DNA from 2 places in the Streptomyces sp. SX-6 genome. Region 1 is predicted to be linked to the other one. Evidence: riboswitches for the same ligand, from Rfam matches in the RefSeq annotation. Region 1 holds a riboswitch; the other holds the start of a gene.
What was found. A riboswitch is a leader RNA that binds a small molecule or an ion and turns the genes downstream of it on or off. The one in region 1 is predicted to bind glycine.

Region 1 (6,914 bases):
TACGCGCGCTGCTGCGGGTAGCCGTAGCCCGCCGCGGGCGCGGGGCCGCCCCGGTCGTCACGGTCGTAGAACGGGCGGGCGTTGGCCCGCATCCACATGGCGACAGGGTCGTACTCGTCCGACATCGCCACCGTGGACACCGGCACCCCCTCGGGCACCGCGCCGACCGACTGGCGCATCATCAACTGCACCGCCTCGACGGTGGCTTGGGAGGTGTCGTACAGCTCGAGCCCGATCGCCAGGTACGGGTCCCCCAGCGTCGGCCGCACCCAGGCGCGGCGCAGCGCGCGGACGGCCGGGGTGCGCTGGGCGTGCTGGGTGAGCAGGGCGTAGAACTGCCCCGCGTCGGGCAGGTCGCCGGCCGGGTCGCTCAGCCGCAGCGGCCCCGCGGGCAGCCGGTCCAGGCCGCCGGCGATCCGGCGCAGGTCGAGCCAGGGGATGCCGACGCCGCCGCCGGGCGCGTGCGGGTTGAGCCACAGGCCCCAGCGGCCGGGGTAGAGCGAGGCGGCGAGGGAACGGCCGGGGACGATCTCGTGGGCCCGGCTCCAGCCGCTGGCGGCGAGCTCCCGGGCGGAGGTGACACAGGGCGCGTAGCCGAGCCCGTCGACCTCCATGTTCCCGTACTGCGCATCGGGCGAACCGGCCTGGCCGTGCCACAGCAGCATCCAGAGGCTGCCCTCGGCAACGGCACGCAGCAACGCCTCGTAGGCCTCGTACCCTCCGGGCGCCACTTGGCGCAGCACCTGCTCCACGCCGCTCTCCGCGCCCGCGCTCACCTGGGTCCGCCTCTTCTCTCGGCCGTCTCTGCCACCGGGTTCGTCTCACCGCGGCAGGGCGCGGTGGCGCACTCCGTACGGTCGTCCAACCAGCTTACGAGGGAGCGGTGGCGGACAGGGGGCCAGTCACCGGTCACGGTCGTAGAACGGACGGACCTGTTCACGCATCCAGTCGCCGACGGGGTCGTTCGCCACGTCGAGGAAGACGAGCTGTACGGGCCAGAGCACGGGGACGGAGCCCAGCGCACGGCCGAGGGCGGCCATGGTGGCCTCGCGGCTGTCGTCGTCGGGCAGGTCGAGCTCGACGCCGACGAACAGCGAGGGGGCGCCGCCCTCGACGGAGGCGAGGGCCCGGCGCGCCGTGCGGACCACGCGGACCGCGGTGAACTCGAGCCCGGCGGCGGCGAGGAAGGCGGTGGGCTCGTCCTGCCAGTCGGGCTGGTGCAGCCGCACCCGGCCCCCGGTCGGCTCCCCCGTGAGGCGGACGCGCCCGGCCCGGCACAACTCGGCCACGGCGGGCGGCGGCAGGGGCACGCCGACGGTGCCCTCGGGGTTGACCACGATGCCGGCCTGCGGGGGCAGGCCGCGCGCGAACTCGACGGCGGGCGCGACGGTGAAGGGCATCTGTGCCCCGGCCACGCGCAGGAACTCCTGCTCGGAGCTGAAGACCGGTACGTACGCGGCTCCGCCGAGCTCCATGGTGGGGATGTCGAGGCCGGCGTCGCCTTCCCCGCCGCCGTTCGGCAGCGGAATCCACACCAGGCTGCGGCCGAGCGCCTCGAGGATCCGCGCACCCGCGCCGGGTGCCCCCACGGAGGCGGCGAGCACCTCCTCGAGTGCGTTGGCGGGCCATGCCGCCTGCGCTTGCGCTTCGCTCCGGTACTGCTCGGGAATGCTCATCCCCGGCACCTTAACGGCTGCGCCTGGGCTCGCCGGTGGGTGGGGGGATGCGCCCCGGGCCCCGCCTGGGGCTGCGCCCCAGACCCCTGTCGCGGCTTCGCCGCTCGTCCTCAATCGCCGGACGGGCTTGATAGTGCCGGGCCGGGCTTGATTTTCAGCGCGGGCGCGAAAATCCAGCCCGTCCGGCGATTGAGGACAACCGTGCGGAGCGCGGTTTCGGGGTCCGGGGCGGAGCCCCGGAAGAAACGGTGAAAGGGCGGGGCAGGGGCACCCTTCCCCGGCGGTGCCAAATCGGTACCCCTCAGACGGCCCATCGCACGCTCGTACGTGCAATGATGTGCCCGCCGCACGGCACTACGCACGGCACCAACTGCATACCGGCCGCTCGAATCCGCGCGGGAGAGCCCCGGCAGCACGCCGCAACCGCACCGTGCACACCGGGCGCCGAAGGAGCAAGTTCCTCCCTTGAATCTCTCAGGCCCCGTACCGCGCGGGTGAGGCAGATCTGAAAAGCGGGCCGCCGCGTACGACGGCCCCACCCAAGGTGCAAGCCGGAGTTCCCCAGCGGAGCTCTCGGTGAACCTCTCAGGTTCCGATGACAGATGGGGAGGCCAGATCCTCGCGACGTCTGCCCGGGAGCCCAGCCATGACCGCCGTACCCCGTCACACCGCCCTCGACGCGCTGCACCGCGCCCTCGGCGCGACGATGACCGACTTCGCGGGCTGGGACATGCCCCTGCGCTACGGCAGCGAGCGCGACGAGCACCTCGCCGTCCGTACCCGTGCCGGGCTCTTCGACCTCTCGCACATGGGCGAGATCACCCTCACCGGCCCCGGCGCCAGCCAGGCCCTGGACCACGCGCTGGTCGGCAACCTCTCCGCGCTGGCCGTCGGCCGCGCCCGGTACACCATGATCTGCAACGCCGACGGCGGCATCCTGGACGACCTGATCGTCTACCGCCTGGCCGAGCAGGAGTACATGGTGGTCGCCAACGCCTCCAACGCCCAGACGGTGCTGGACGCGCTCACCGAGCGGGCGGCCGGCTTCGAGACGGCCGTCCGCGACGACCGCGACAACTACGCGCTCATCGCCGTCCAGGGCCCGGCCTCCCCCGGCATCCTGGCCTCCGTCACCGACGCCGACCTGGACGGCCTGAAGTACTACGCGGGCCTGCCCGGCACGGTCGCGGGCGTGTCCCCGCTGATCGCCCGCACCGGCTACACCGGCGAGGACGGCTTCGAGCTGTTCGTCGCGCCCGGTGACGCCGAGAAGCTGTGGCAGGCGCTGACCGAGGCCGGGGCCGGCGCGGGCCTGGTGCCCTGCGGCCTCTCCTGCCGGGACACCCTGCGCCTGGAGGCGGGCATGCCGCTGTACGGGCACGAGCTGACCGCCGCGACGACCCCGTTCGACGCGGGGCTCGGCCGGGTCGTGAAGTTCGACAAGCCCGGCGACTTCGTCGGCCGCGCCGCGCTCGAGGCCGCCGCCGAACGCGCCCGGACCGCCCCGCCCCGCAAGCTCGTCGGCCTGGTCGCCGCCGGCCGCCGGGTGCCGCGCGCCGGGTACCCGGTCGTCGCGGGCGACGAGGTCATCGGCGAGGTGACCTCGGGCGCCCCCTCCCCCACGCTCGGCAAGCCGGTCGCGATCGCGTACGTGGACGCGGCCCACGCGGCGCCCGGAACCGAGGGCGTCGCCGTCGACATCCGCGGCAGCCACGAGCCGTACGAGGTAGTGGCGCTTCCCTTCTACAAGAGGGACCGCTGACTTCCGCTTCCGTCTCACCTGTCAAGACCCGTTGCACCAGCATCCCCGCACGTACAGGAGAATCGACCCATGAGCAACCCCCAGCAGCTGCGCTACACCAAGGAGCACGAGTGGCTGTCGGCCGCCGAGAACGGTGTGGCGACGGTCGGCATCACGGAGTTCGCGGCCAACGCGCTCGGTGACGTCGTCTACGCCCAGCTCCCCGCGGTCGGTGACACGATCACCGCGGGCGAGACCTGTGGCGAGCTGGAGTCGACCAAGTCGGTCAGCGACCTGTTCGCCCCGGTCACGGGTGAGGTCGTCGAGGCCAACCAGGACGTCGTGGACGACCCCGCGCTGGTGAACTCCGCCCCCCTCGAGGGCGGCTGGCTGTTCAAGGTGAAGATCACGGACGAGCCGGCGGACCTGCTGACCGCCGCCGAGTACGAGGCCTTCACCGCAGGCTGACCCCTCCGCCCGCCCCTTGCCCCAGGAAGAACTCATGTCTCTGCTGAACAGCTCCCTCCATGAGCTCGACCCCGACGTCGCCGCCGCTGTCGACGCCGAACTCCACCGCCAGCAGTCCACCCTCGAGATGATCGCGTCGGAGAACTTCGCTCCGGTCGCCGTCATGGAGGCCCAGGGCTCCGTCCTCACCAACAAGTACGCCGAGGGCTACCCGGGCCGCCGCTACTACGGCGGCTGCGAGCACGTCGACGTCGTCGAGCAGATCGCGATCGACCGGATCAAGGCGCTCTTCGGCGCCGAGCACGCGAACGTCCAGCCGCACTCCGGTGCGCAGGCCAACGCCGCCGCGATGTTCGCCCTGCTCTCCCCCGGCGACACCATCCTGGGTCTGAACCTCGCCCACGGCGGGCACCTGACCCACGGCATGAAGATCAACTTCTCCGGCAAGCTCTACAACGTGGTCGCCTACCACGTCGACGAGAAGACCAACCTGGTCGACATGGAGGAGGTCGAGCGCCTCGCCAAGGAGCACCGCCCGAAGCTGATCGTCGCCGGCTGGTCCGCCTACCCGCGTCAGCTGGACTTCGCGGCCTTCCGCCGGATCGCCGACGAGGTCGGCGCGTACCTGATGGTCGACATGGCCCACTTCGCGGGCCTGGTCGCCGCCGGGCTGCACCCCTCCCCGGTGCCGCACGCGCACGTGGTGACCACCACCACGCACAAGACCCTGGGCGGCCCGCGCGGCGGTGTGATCCTGTCCACGGCCGAGCTCGCCAAGAAGATCAACTCGGCGGTCTTCCCCGGCCAGCAGGGCGGCCCGCTCGAGCACGTGATCGCGGCCAAGGCGGTCTCGTTCAAGGTCGCGGCGAGCGAGGAGTTCAAGGACCGCCAGCGGCGCACCCTCGAGGGCGCGAAGATCCTGGCCGAGCGCCTGGTCCAGGACGACGTCACGGAGGTCGGCGTCTCCGTCCTGTCCGGCGGCACCGACGTCCACCTGGTCCTGGTCGACCTGCGCAACAGCGAGCTCGACGGGCAGCAGGCGGAGGACCGTCTCCACGAGGTCGGCATCACGGTCAACCGCAACGCCATCCCGAACGACCCGCGCCCCCCGATGGTCACCTCGGGCCTGCGGATCGGCACCCCGGCGCTGGCCACGCGCGGCTTCACGGCGGAGGACTTCCGCGAGGTCGCCGACATCATCGCCGAGGCGCTCAAGGCGCCCTCTCCCTTCGGGACGGCCGACGCGGCCGCCCTCAAGGCCCGTGTCACGGCCCTGGCGGACAAGTACCCGCTCTACCCCGGTCTGTAGTAACTCCGGGTTAACCAGCCGGTAGGGGGCGTCGGGCACACTCCACAGTGAACCGACGCCCCCGTACCGTGACCGGGGCCGGCGAACGTGCGCCGCATCACCACCGGCCCCCGGCGCAAAACCACCCGCATCACGCACACTGAGAAGCGGGCTTCCCCCCTGTACCGCCCCCGAACCACAAGGAGCTGCCACCGTGGCCATCTCCGTCTTCGATCTCTTCTCGATCGGCATAGGCCCGTCCAGCTCCCATACGGTCGGCCCGATGCGCGCCGCCCGCATGTTCGTGGGGCGTCTCAAGAAGGACGGCCTGCTCGCGCAGACCACGTCCGTGCGCGCGGAGCTCTTCGGCTCCCTCGGTGCCACCGGCCACGGCCACGGCACGCCCAAGGCCGTCCTGCTCGGCCTCGAGGGCCACTCCCCCCGCACCGTCGACGTCGAGACCGCCGACGACGAGGTCGAGCGCATCCGCACCACCAAGCGGCTGCGCCTGCTCGGCGCCGAGATCGGCTCGGACCACGAGATCGACTTCGACGAGTCGGCCCAGCTGATCCTCCACCGCCGCCGCGCCCTGCCGTACCACGCGAACGGCATGACCCTCTTCGCCTACGACGAGGCGGGCGCCCCCCTGCTGGAGAAGACCTACTACTCGGTCGGCGGCGGCTTCGTCATCGACGAGGACGCGGTGGGCGCCGACCGGATCGTCCTCGACGACACCGTCCTGAAGTACCCCTTCCGCACCGGTGACGAGCTGCTGCGCCTCTCCCGCGAGACCGGCCTGTCGATCTCCGCGCTGATGCTGGAGAACGAGAAGGCCTGGCGCACCGAGACCGAGATCCGCGAGGGGCTGCTGGAGATCTGGCGCGTGATGCAGGCCTGCGTCGCGCGCGGCATGTCCCGCGAGGGCATCCTCCCCGGCGGCCTGAAGGTCCGCCGCCGCGCCGCCAGCACCGCGCGCCAGCTGCGCGCCGAGGGCGACCCGCAGGCCCGCGCGATGGAGTGGATCACGGTCTACGCCATGGCGGTCAACGAGGAGAACGCCGCGGGCGGCCGCGTCGTCACCGCCCCCACCAACGGCGCCGCCGGCATCATCCCCGCCGTCCTGCACTACTACATGGACTTCGTGCCCGGCGCGGACGAGGACGGCATCGTCCGCTTCCTCCTCGCCGCGGGCGCGATCGGCATGCTCTTCAAGGAGAACGCCTCGATCTCCGGCGCCGAGGTCGGCTGCCAGGGCGAGGTCGGCTCCGCCTGCTCGATGGCCTCCGGCGGCCTCGCCGAGGTCCTCGGCGGCACACCGGAGCAGGTCGAGAACGCGGCCGAGATCGGCATGGAGCACAACCTCGGTCTCACCTGCGACCCCGTCGGCGGCCTGGTGCAGATCCCCTGCATCGAGCGCAACGGCATGGCCGCGGCGAAGGCCGTCACGGCGGCCCGCATGGCCCTGCGCGGCGACGGCCGCCACCACGTCTCCCTCGACAAGGTCATCAAGACCATGAAGGAGACGGGCGCGGACATGAAGGTCAAGTACAAGGAGACGGCGCGGGGCGGCCTCGCGGTCAACGTCATCGAGTGCTGACGGGGCCGTCCCCGGAAACACGCTGAAACGGCCGCCGTTCCCCCTTGTGCGCAAGGGCGGAGCGGCGGCCGAGTCTGTGCGTGGTCACATGCGGTCGGCGGCGATGAGGAGGTAGTGGAAGCTGCCCTCCTTGTACGCGGTCAG
Region 2 (6,914 bases), on a different contig from region 1:
GAGTTTCGGCCTACCCGCTTAGGGAAAGAATCTGAGGTCAGGCGCGTACACTCGGCACGAAATCACCGAAATCATCCCGGCTCAGGGCCCTGATTTCCCCTTGCCAGAAATACGGCCGACGGCTAGCGGAAACACCATGTGAACACGTGTCGTATAAACTCCGGGGTGAGGCAGAGAGTAGGCGCCCCGGCAGTCGGTCCTGGCCCCCCTCTGACCCCGCACGCCGACAGTGTCGTCGTCACCTGCCCAGCACCACCGTGTCTCCGAAGCGAGAGGCGACCCATCATGCCGCTGCATGTCCTCCCTGCCCCCGCGCCTGCCCTCCGCAGCATCGTCGCGGCCCTCGGTTCCCCCACCGCCGTCCGTGAGACGCGCACCCCGTCCCTGAAGTCCGCCCAGGGGCCGCTCGCCTGCGAACTCCCGCTTCCCGTGCACGTCCTGGAGCAGGTCGCCGCGGGCACGATGCCCCGTACCCGGCTCACCGGGTGGCGGTTCCTGATCAAGGGGGCCGACTGCGGCGCGGTGGCGGCGGGCGAGAGCATGCTCACCCCGGACGGCTGGGCGTTCTCCCACTTCTTCGAGGGGCCGTACGTCGCCTCCACCGAACGTGCCCTGCGACAGGCCGAGTCGCTGGCATCGCCCTACCAGCCCCGGCTGCTGTCCGTCCCCGGCCTCTACATGCTCACCCTCTGGCTGCACGGTGACATCACGGCCGACGCCGAGTCCGGGCTGCCCGCGCCGGGCGACCTGCTGGTGCCGCTCGCGCCCGCTCCGCCGGGCTTCGCCGCCCATCTCCCGCACCGGTTCGCCGATCTGCTGCCCGTCCTCACGCTCCGGCTCACCCACACGCCGCTGCTCCAGACGTCCGCCTGAGGCGTTCACACGACACCCCGCGGGCACCATCGGCCGCGGGGCGCCGCACGCTGTCCTCACCCTCTCGGGCTAGTCCGTGGCGATGGTCCGAACCCCCCGAAAAGTCAGGCGTGTTGACAGCAACCGCCCGCATGGGTGACGCGTCCTCTCCCAGGGAAGACCGCTGACGTGAAATCCCTGCGGAATCACGCCCGTAGGGCAACACTGGGACCGACCGACCGAATCGCAACGGGGGGCGGCATGACCACCGCATCGAGCCGCAGCACAGCGACAGCATCACCGACATCCCAGCGAAAGAACCCTCCCATGTGCCAGCACCAGCCCGCGTGCCCGTCAGCCGACTCCGCCGACCGGGAAGCCGCCCATCTCGTGGCGCACTTCCCCCAACAGGGCTGGAGCCTGCTGTGCAACGGCGTCCTCTGCTTCGAGGACACCGGTGAGCTGCTGCCGGACGGACGGATCATCGATCCGCACCGTCCGCTCGGCACCGGGAACGTGGCGACCGCGGCCTGACGGCACCGCGGTACACGACGTACGGAAACACAAGGGGCCGGCCCGGCGGGATCGCCGGACCGGCCCCGAGGCGTGTCAGCCCTCGTACTCCTCCAGCGGGGGGCAGGAGCAGACGAGGTTGCGGTCGCCGTAGGCACCGTCCACGCGGCGCACCGGCGGCCAGTACTTGTCGGCCGCGGAGACGCCCTCCGGGAAGACGGCCTCCTCACGGCTGTAGGGGTGCTCCCACGTCCCGGTCACCGATGCCGCGGTGTGCGGGGCGTTGCGCAGGGGGTTGTCGTCCTTGTCCCACTCCCCGGAGCCGACCTTGTCGATCTCGGCCCGGATGGCGATCATCGCCTCGCAGAAACGATCCAGCTCGGTGAGGTCCTCGCTCTCGGTGGGCTCGATCATCAGGGTGCCGGCCACCGGGAACGACATGGTGGGCGCGTGGAAGCCGTAGTCGATCAGGCGCTTGGCGACATCGTCCACGGTCACCCCGGTCGCCTTGGTGAGCGGGCGCAGGTCGACGATGCACTCGTGCGCGACCAGCCCGCCCGGGCCGGTGTAGAGCACCGGGTAGTGCGGCTCGAGGCGCTTGGCGATGTAGTTGGCGCCGAGCACCGCGACCTGGGTGGCGCGCTTGAGGCCCTCGCCGCCCATCAGGCGCACGTACGCCCAGGAGATCGGCAGGATGCCCGCCGAGCCCCACGGCGCGGCCGAGACCGGCCCGACGCCCGTGGCCGGGCCCGCGGTGGGCTGCAACGGGTGGTTGGGCAGGTACGGGGCGAGGTGGGCGCGGACCGCGACCGGGCCGACGCCCGGACCGCCGCCGCCGTGCGGGATGCAGAAGGTCTTGTGCAGGTTCAGGTGCGAGACGTCGCCGCCGAACTTGCCCGGTTCCGCCAGTCCGACCAGCGCGTTGAGGTTGGCCCCGTCCACGTACACCTGGCCGCCCGCGTCGTGCACGAGGGCGCAGATCTCGCTGATGTGCTCCTCGAACACCCCGTGCGTGGACGGGTAGGTGACCATGAGCACGGCCAGTTCGTCGCGGTACTGCTCGATCTTGGCACGCAGGTCGGCGGCGTCGACCTCACCGTCCTCGCCCGTCTTCACCACGACGACCTTCATGCCGGCCATCACGGCGCTGGCGGCGTTGGTGCCGTGCGCGGAGGAGGGGATGAGGCAGACCGTGCGCTGCTCGTCCCCGTTGGCGCGGTGGTAGGCCCGTACGGCCAGCAGCCCGGCGAGTTCGCCCTGCGAGCCCGCGTTCGGCTGGATCGACACCTTGTCGTAGCCGGTGATCTCGGCCAGCCGCTCCTCGAGTTCGGTGATGAGCGTGAGGTAGCCGCGGGCCTGCCCGACCGGGGCGAAGGGGTGCAGCGCGGCGAACTCCGGCCAGGTGACCGGTTCCATCTCGGTCGTGGCGTTGAGCTTCATGGTGCAGGAACCGAGCGGGATCATGCCGCGGTCCAGCGCGTAGTCCCGGTCGGCGAGCCGACGCAGGTAGCGCAGCATCGCGGTCTCGGAGCGGTGGTTGTGGAAGACCGGGTGGGTGAGGTAGTCGCCCTGGCGCAGCAGGTTCTCCGGCAGCGTGTCGGCGGCCGACGCGTCGAGGGCCTCGATGTCGGCCTCGACTCCGAACGCGGCCCAGACGGCTGCCAGCTGGTCCCGGGTCGTGGTCTCGTCGCACGCGATGCCGACCCGGTCGGCGTCCACCAGGCGCAGGTTGACGCCCCGTTCGCGGGCGGCCTCCACGACCTCGGCCGCCCGGCCGGGCACGCGCGTGGTGAGGGTGTCGAAGTACGCGCCGTGCACGACCTCGACGCCGCCCGCGCGCAGCCCTTCGGCGAGCAGCGTGGCGTAGCGGTGGGTACGGCGGGCGATGGCCGCGAGGCCGTCCGGGCCGTGGTACACGGCGTACATGCCGGCCATGACCGCGAGCAGCACCTGGGCGGTGCAGATGTTGCTGGTGGCCTTCTCGCGGCGGATGTGCTGTTCGCGGGTCTGCAGCGCGAGGCGGTAGGCCTTGTTGCCGTCCGCGTCGACCGAGACGCCGACCAGGCGGCCGGGGAGGCTGCGGGCGTACTGCTCGCGCACGGCCATGTATCCGGCGTGCGGGCCGCCGAATCCCATGGGGACGCCGAAGCGCTGGGTGGTGCCGACCGCGATGTCGGCACCCAGCTCGCCGGGCGGGGTGAGGAGCGTGAGCGCGAGCAGGTCGGCGGCGACGGTGACGATCGCGCCGAGTTCATGGGCCCGTTCGACGACCGGCCCGAGGTCGCGCACGGCACCGGAGGCACCGGGGTACTGGAGCAGCACGCCGAAGACGCCCCGCTCGGCGATCTCGTCGGGGATGCCGCCGGAGAGGTCGGTGACGACGACCTCGACTCCGGTGGGTTCGGCGCGGGTGCGCAGGACGGCGGTCGTCTGCGGCAGGGTGTCCGCGTCCACGAGGAAGACGCCGTTCTTCACCTTGCCGACGCGGCGGGAGAGCGCCATCGCCTCGGCCGCGGCGGTGCCCTCGTCGAGCAGGGAGGCCCCGGAGGTGGGCAGGCCGGTCAGATCGGCGACGACGGTCTGGAAGTTGAGGAGGGCCTCGAGGCGGCCCTGCGAAATCTCCGGCTGGTAGGGCGTGTAGGCCGTGTACCAGGCGGGGTTCTCCATGACGTTGCGCAGGATCACCGGCGGGGTGAACGTGCCGTGGTAGCCGAGCCCGATCATCGGGGCGAGCACCTGGTTGCGGTCCGCGAGCTCACGCAGCTCGGCGAGGACCTCGGCCTCGGTACGGGGGGCGGGCAGGCCGAGGGCCTCGGTGCTCTTGATCACCTCGGGCACGGCGGCGGCGGTGAGTTCGTCGAGCGAGCCGAAGCCGACCTGGGCGAGCATCTTGGCCTGGGCCTCGTCGTCGGGCCCTATGTGGCGGTCGGCGAAGGGGATTCCGCGCTCCAGGTCGGAAAGGGAGATGCGGTGGGCGGTCATCTGCGGAGGCCTCCTGGTCGTTGCGACCTGCGAGGGGCACCACGACATGGGCACCCCGACGGCCTCCCCCTCTGTCATCTCGACCTGAGAGCTTCACCGGGCCGCGGAGCACCCGGCTTTCACCGTCGGTGAGGAGGGGCTCGGCGTGGTACCCGGCCGGGGCCCGACCTGCTTTCCAGAGTGACCTTGCCCGTACGGTACGGGTGCCTGAGAGATTCCGGGGAGGATTTGCTCCTTCGGCGCCTCCGTCGATGCCCATCAGGGCCCTCAGGAGGACTCTCCCGCACGGGTTCTGCGGCCAATCGCCAGCCTACCAGCGGGTCTCCACGGGCGGATCTCCCGAGTGGCCGCTTACCGCTTTGTGGCTTTTCGTGGTTCTCGTGGTGCCCCAATGGTTCTCGTGGTGCCCCATGGGAGGAAGCATGCAGACCGACGTCGACCCCCGGAGCCTGATCGGCCGCAAGGCATACGACCGCCACGGCGCGAAGATCGGCACGGTGGACGAGGTCTACCTGGACGACGCGACCGGGGAGCCGGAGTGGGCCGCCGTCCGCACGGGGCTGTTCAGCCGGGACGCCTTCGTGCCGCTGGAGCCTAGCGAGGTCGTGGACGACACCCTGCGCATCCCCTATGAACGGGCGCTCATCAAGGAGGCGCCCGATTTCGGCGTCGGCCGCCACCTCTCCCCCGAACAGGAGCTGCAGCTCTACCGGCACTACCGCCTCGACCTGCCCTCGTGAACGCACCGCGCACCGGTCAGGGCGCCGGCTCCTGCGCCCCGCTCCCGGTGGGCCGTATCAGCGGCAGGGGGTCGGCGGGCTCGAGGGCGGGGTCGTCGACCGCGAACGTGCGCACGCGCCCCGGGCCGGACCAGGGCACCTCGAAGCGGACCGTGACCTTGCCGACCCCGCTCCCCTGCACCCACCCCGGCCCGTGCTCGGCATGCAGGACGTCCAGCCCCGGCAGCCACTGCCGTGGCCTCGGCACAGCGCTCGCCTCCTCCCGCACCGGGGCCTCGGCGGCCTCCTGCGCACCGGCCTCGGCCGCGTCACCCGCCGCCTGCGCGAAGAGGTCCTCCTGGGTGTAGTCGGCGAGACCGCTGACCCCGACCCCCAGCAGCCGCACTCCCGCCGTCGTGTCGACCGTCTCGATCAGCCGGGCCGCGGCCTCGCGGACCACGACGGGGTCGTCGGTCGGACCGCGCAGGGTCTCCGAGCGGGTCAGGGTGGAGAAGTCGTAGCGCCGCACCTTGATGACGACCGTGCGCCCCGATCTCCCGGCGGCCCTCAGCCGCTGGACGCAGCGGTCCGCGAGGCGGGCGATCTCGAGCTGCACCCGGACCCGGTCGGTCAGGTCCTCGGCGAAGGTGTCCTCGACCGACACGGACTTGGCATCGCGCTCGGCCACGACCGGGCGGTCGTCATGGCCGGTCGCGAGGGCGTGCAGCCCCGCGCCGTGCGCCTTGCCGAGCAGCCTGACCAGCTCCGCCTCACCCGCCTCGGCCGTCTCCGCCACCGTGTGGATGCCGGCCTTCCGCAGGGTCTCGGCGGTCGCCGGACCGACGCCCGGGATCACCCGCACCGACATCGGGCCCAGGAGCTCCCTCTCGGTGCCGGGCTCGATGACGAGAAGCCCGTCGGGCTTGGCCTGCTCGGACGCGATCTTCGCCAGCATCTTGGACCCCGCGAGCCCCACCGACCCGCTGAGCCCGGTCGCCGCCCGGATGTCCCGCCGCAGCTTTTCACCGACGGCACGGACGGCCGCCAAGGAGGGCTCGACGCCCCCGGCCTCGAGATCCACGAAGGCCTCGTCGAGGCTCAGCGGCTCCACCAGCGGCGACAGCTCGCCCAGCAGCCCCATGACCACCTCGCTGACCCCGCGGTACAGGGAGAACCTCGGGGTCAGATACGCGGCGTTGGGACAGAGCCGCCGGGCCTGGGCCGTCGCCATGGCCGAATGGACGCCGAAGACGCGCGCCTCGTACGACGCCGTGGCCACCACGCCACGGGGACCGATGCCGCCCACCACCACCGGTTTCCCGCGCAGGCTGGGCTTGGCCGCCTGCTCCGCCGAAGCGTAGAAGGCGTCCATGTCCAGGTGCAGGATGGTGGGGGCATCTCTCACATGATCGATGCTGCCGCACACCACTGACAATCGCACGTATGCGCGACTGGAGATGCCCGGAATGCGGCCCGGCCGACGGTCAGCCGGCCCGGTTGCGGCGCCGCGCCAGCTCGTCCATGGGGTTGTGCCCGATGAGCGTCTCGCCGGTGTCGACACGCTCACCGTGCAGCTGGGCGAGCGCGCTCTCGACGTCCCGCCACACCACGCCGACCGCGATGCCGAAGACCCCCTGGCCGCCCTGCAGAAGCCCGACGACATCGTCGGGCGACGCGCACTCGTACACCGTGGCGCCGTCGCTCATCAGCGTCATCTGCGCCAGATCGGCCATGCCGCACGAGCTCAGGTGCTGCACGGCGGTGCGGATGTTCTGCAGGGACACGCCCGTGTCCAGCAGCCGCTTGACGATCTTGAGGACGACCACGTCCCGGAAGCTGTAGAGCCGC

Region 2: another riboswitch for glycine. It lies ahead of gcvP (aminomethyl-transferring glycine dehydrogenase); the one in region 1 lies ahead of gcvT (glycine cleavage system aminomethyltransferase GcvT).

Annotation. Positions count from the first base shown of each region.
Region 1 is NZ_JBTHHU010000036.1:28,862-35,775, reverse strand. It holds gene ACV530_RS30735 (enhanced serine sensitivity protein SseB C-terminal domain-containing protein) at 1-776, opposite strand, end outside; gene ACV530_RS30730 (enhanced serine sensitivity protein SseB) at 903-1,676, opposite strand; glycine riboswitch at 2,063-2,175, shown strand; gene gcvT (glycine cleavage system aminomethyltransferase GcvT) at 2,323-3,438, shown strand; gene gcvH (glycine cleavage system protein GcvH) at 3,508-3,885, shown strand; gene glyA (serine hydroxymethyltransferase) at 3,920-5,194, shown strand; gene ACV530_RS30710 (L-serine ammonia-lyase) at 5,388-6,770, shown strand; gene ACV530_RS30705 (geranyl diphosphate 2-C-methyltransferase) at 6,855-6,914, opposite strand, start outside.
Region 2 is NZ_JBTHHU010000007.1:8,532-15,445, reverse strand. It holds gene ACV530_RS10390 (hypothetical protein) at 286-873, shown strand; gene ACV530_RS10385 (DUF5999 family protein) at 1,180-1,386, shown strand; gene gcvP (aminomethyl-transferring glycine dehydrogenase) at 1,462-4,347, opposite strand; glycine riboswitch at 4,412-4,531, opposite strand; glycine riboswitch at 4,533-4,641, opposite strand; gene ACV530_RS10375 (PRC-barrel domain-containing protein) at 4,758-5,087, shown strand; gene ACV530_RS10370 (DNA polymerase IV) at 5,104-6,471, opposite strand; gene ACV530_RS10365 (MerR family transcriptional regulator) at 6,551-6,914, opposite strand, start outside.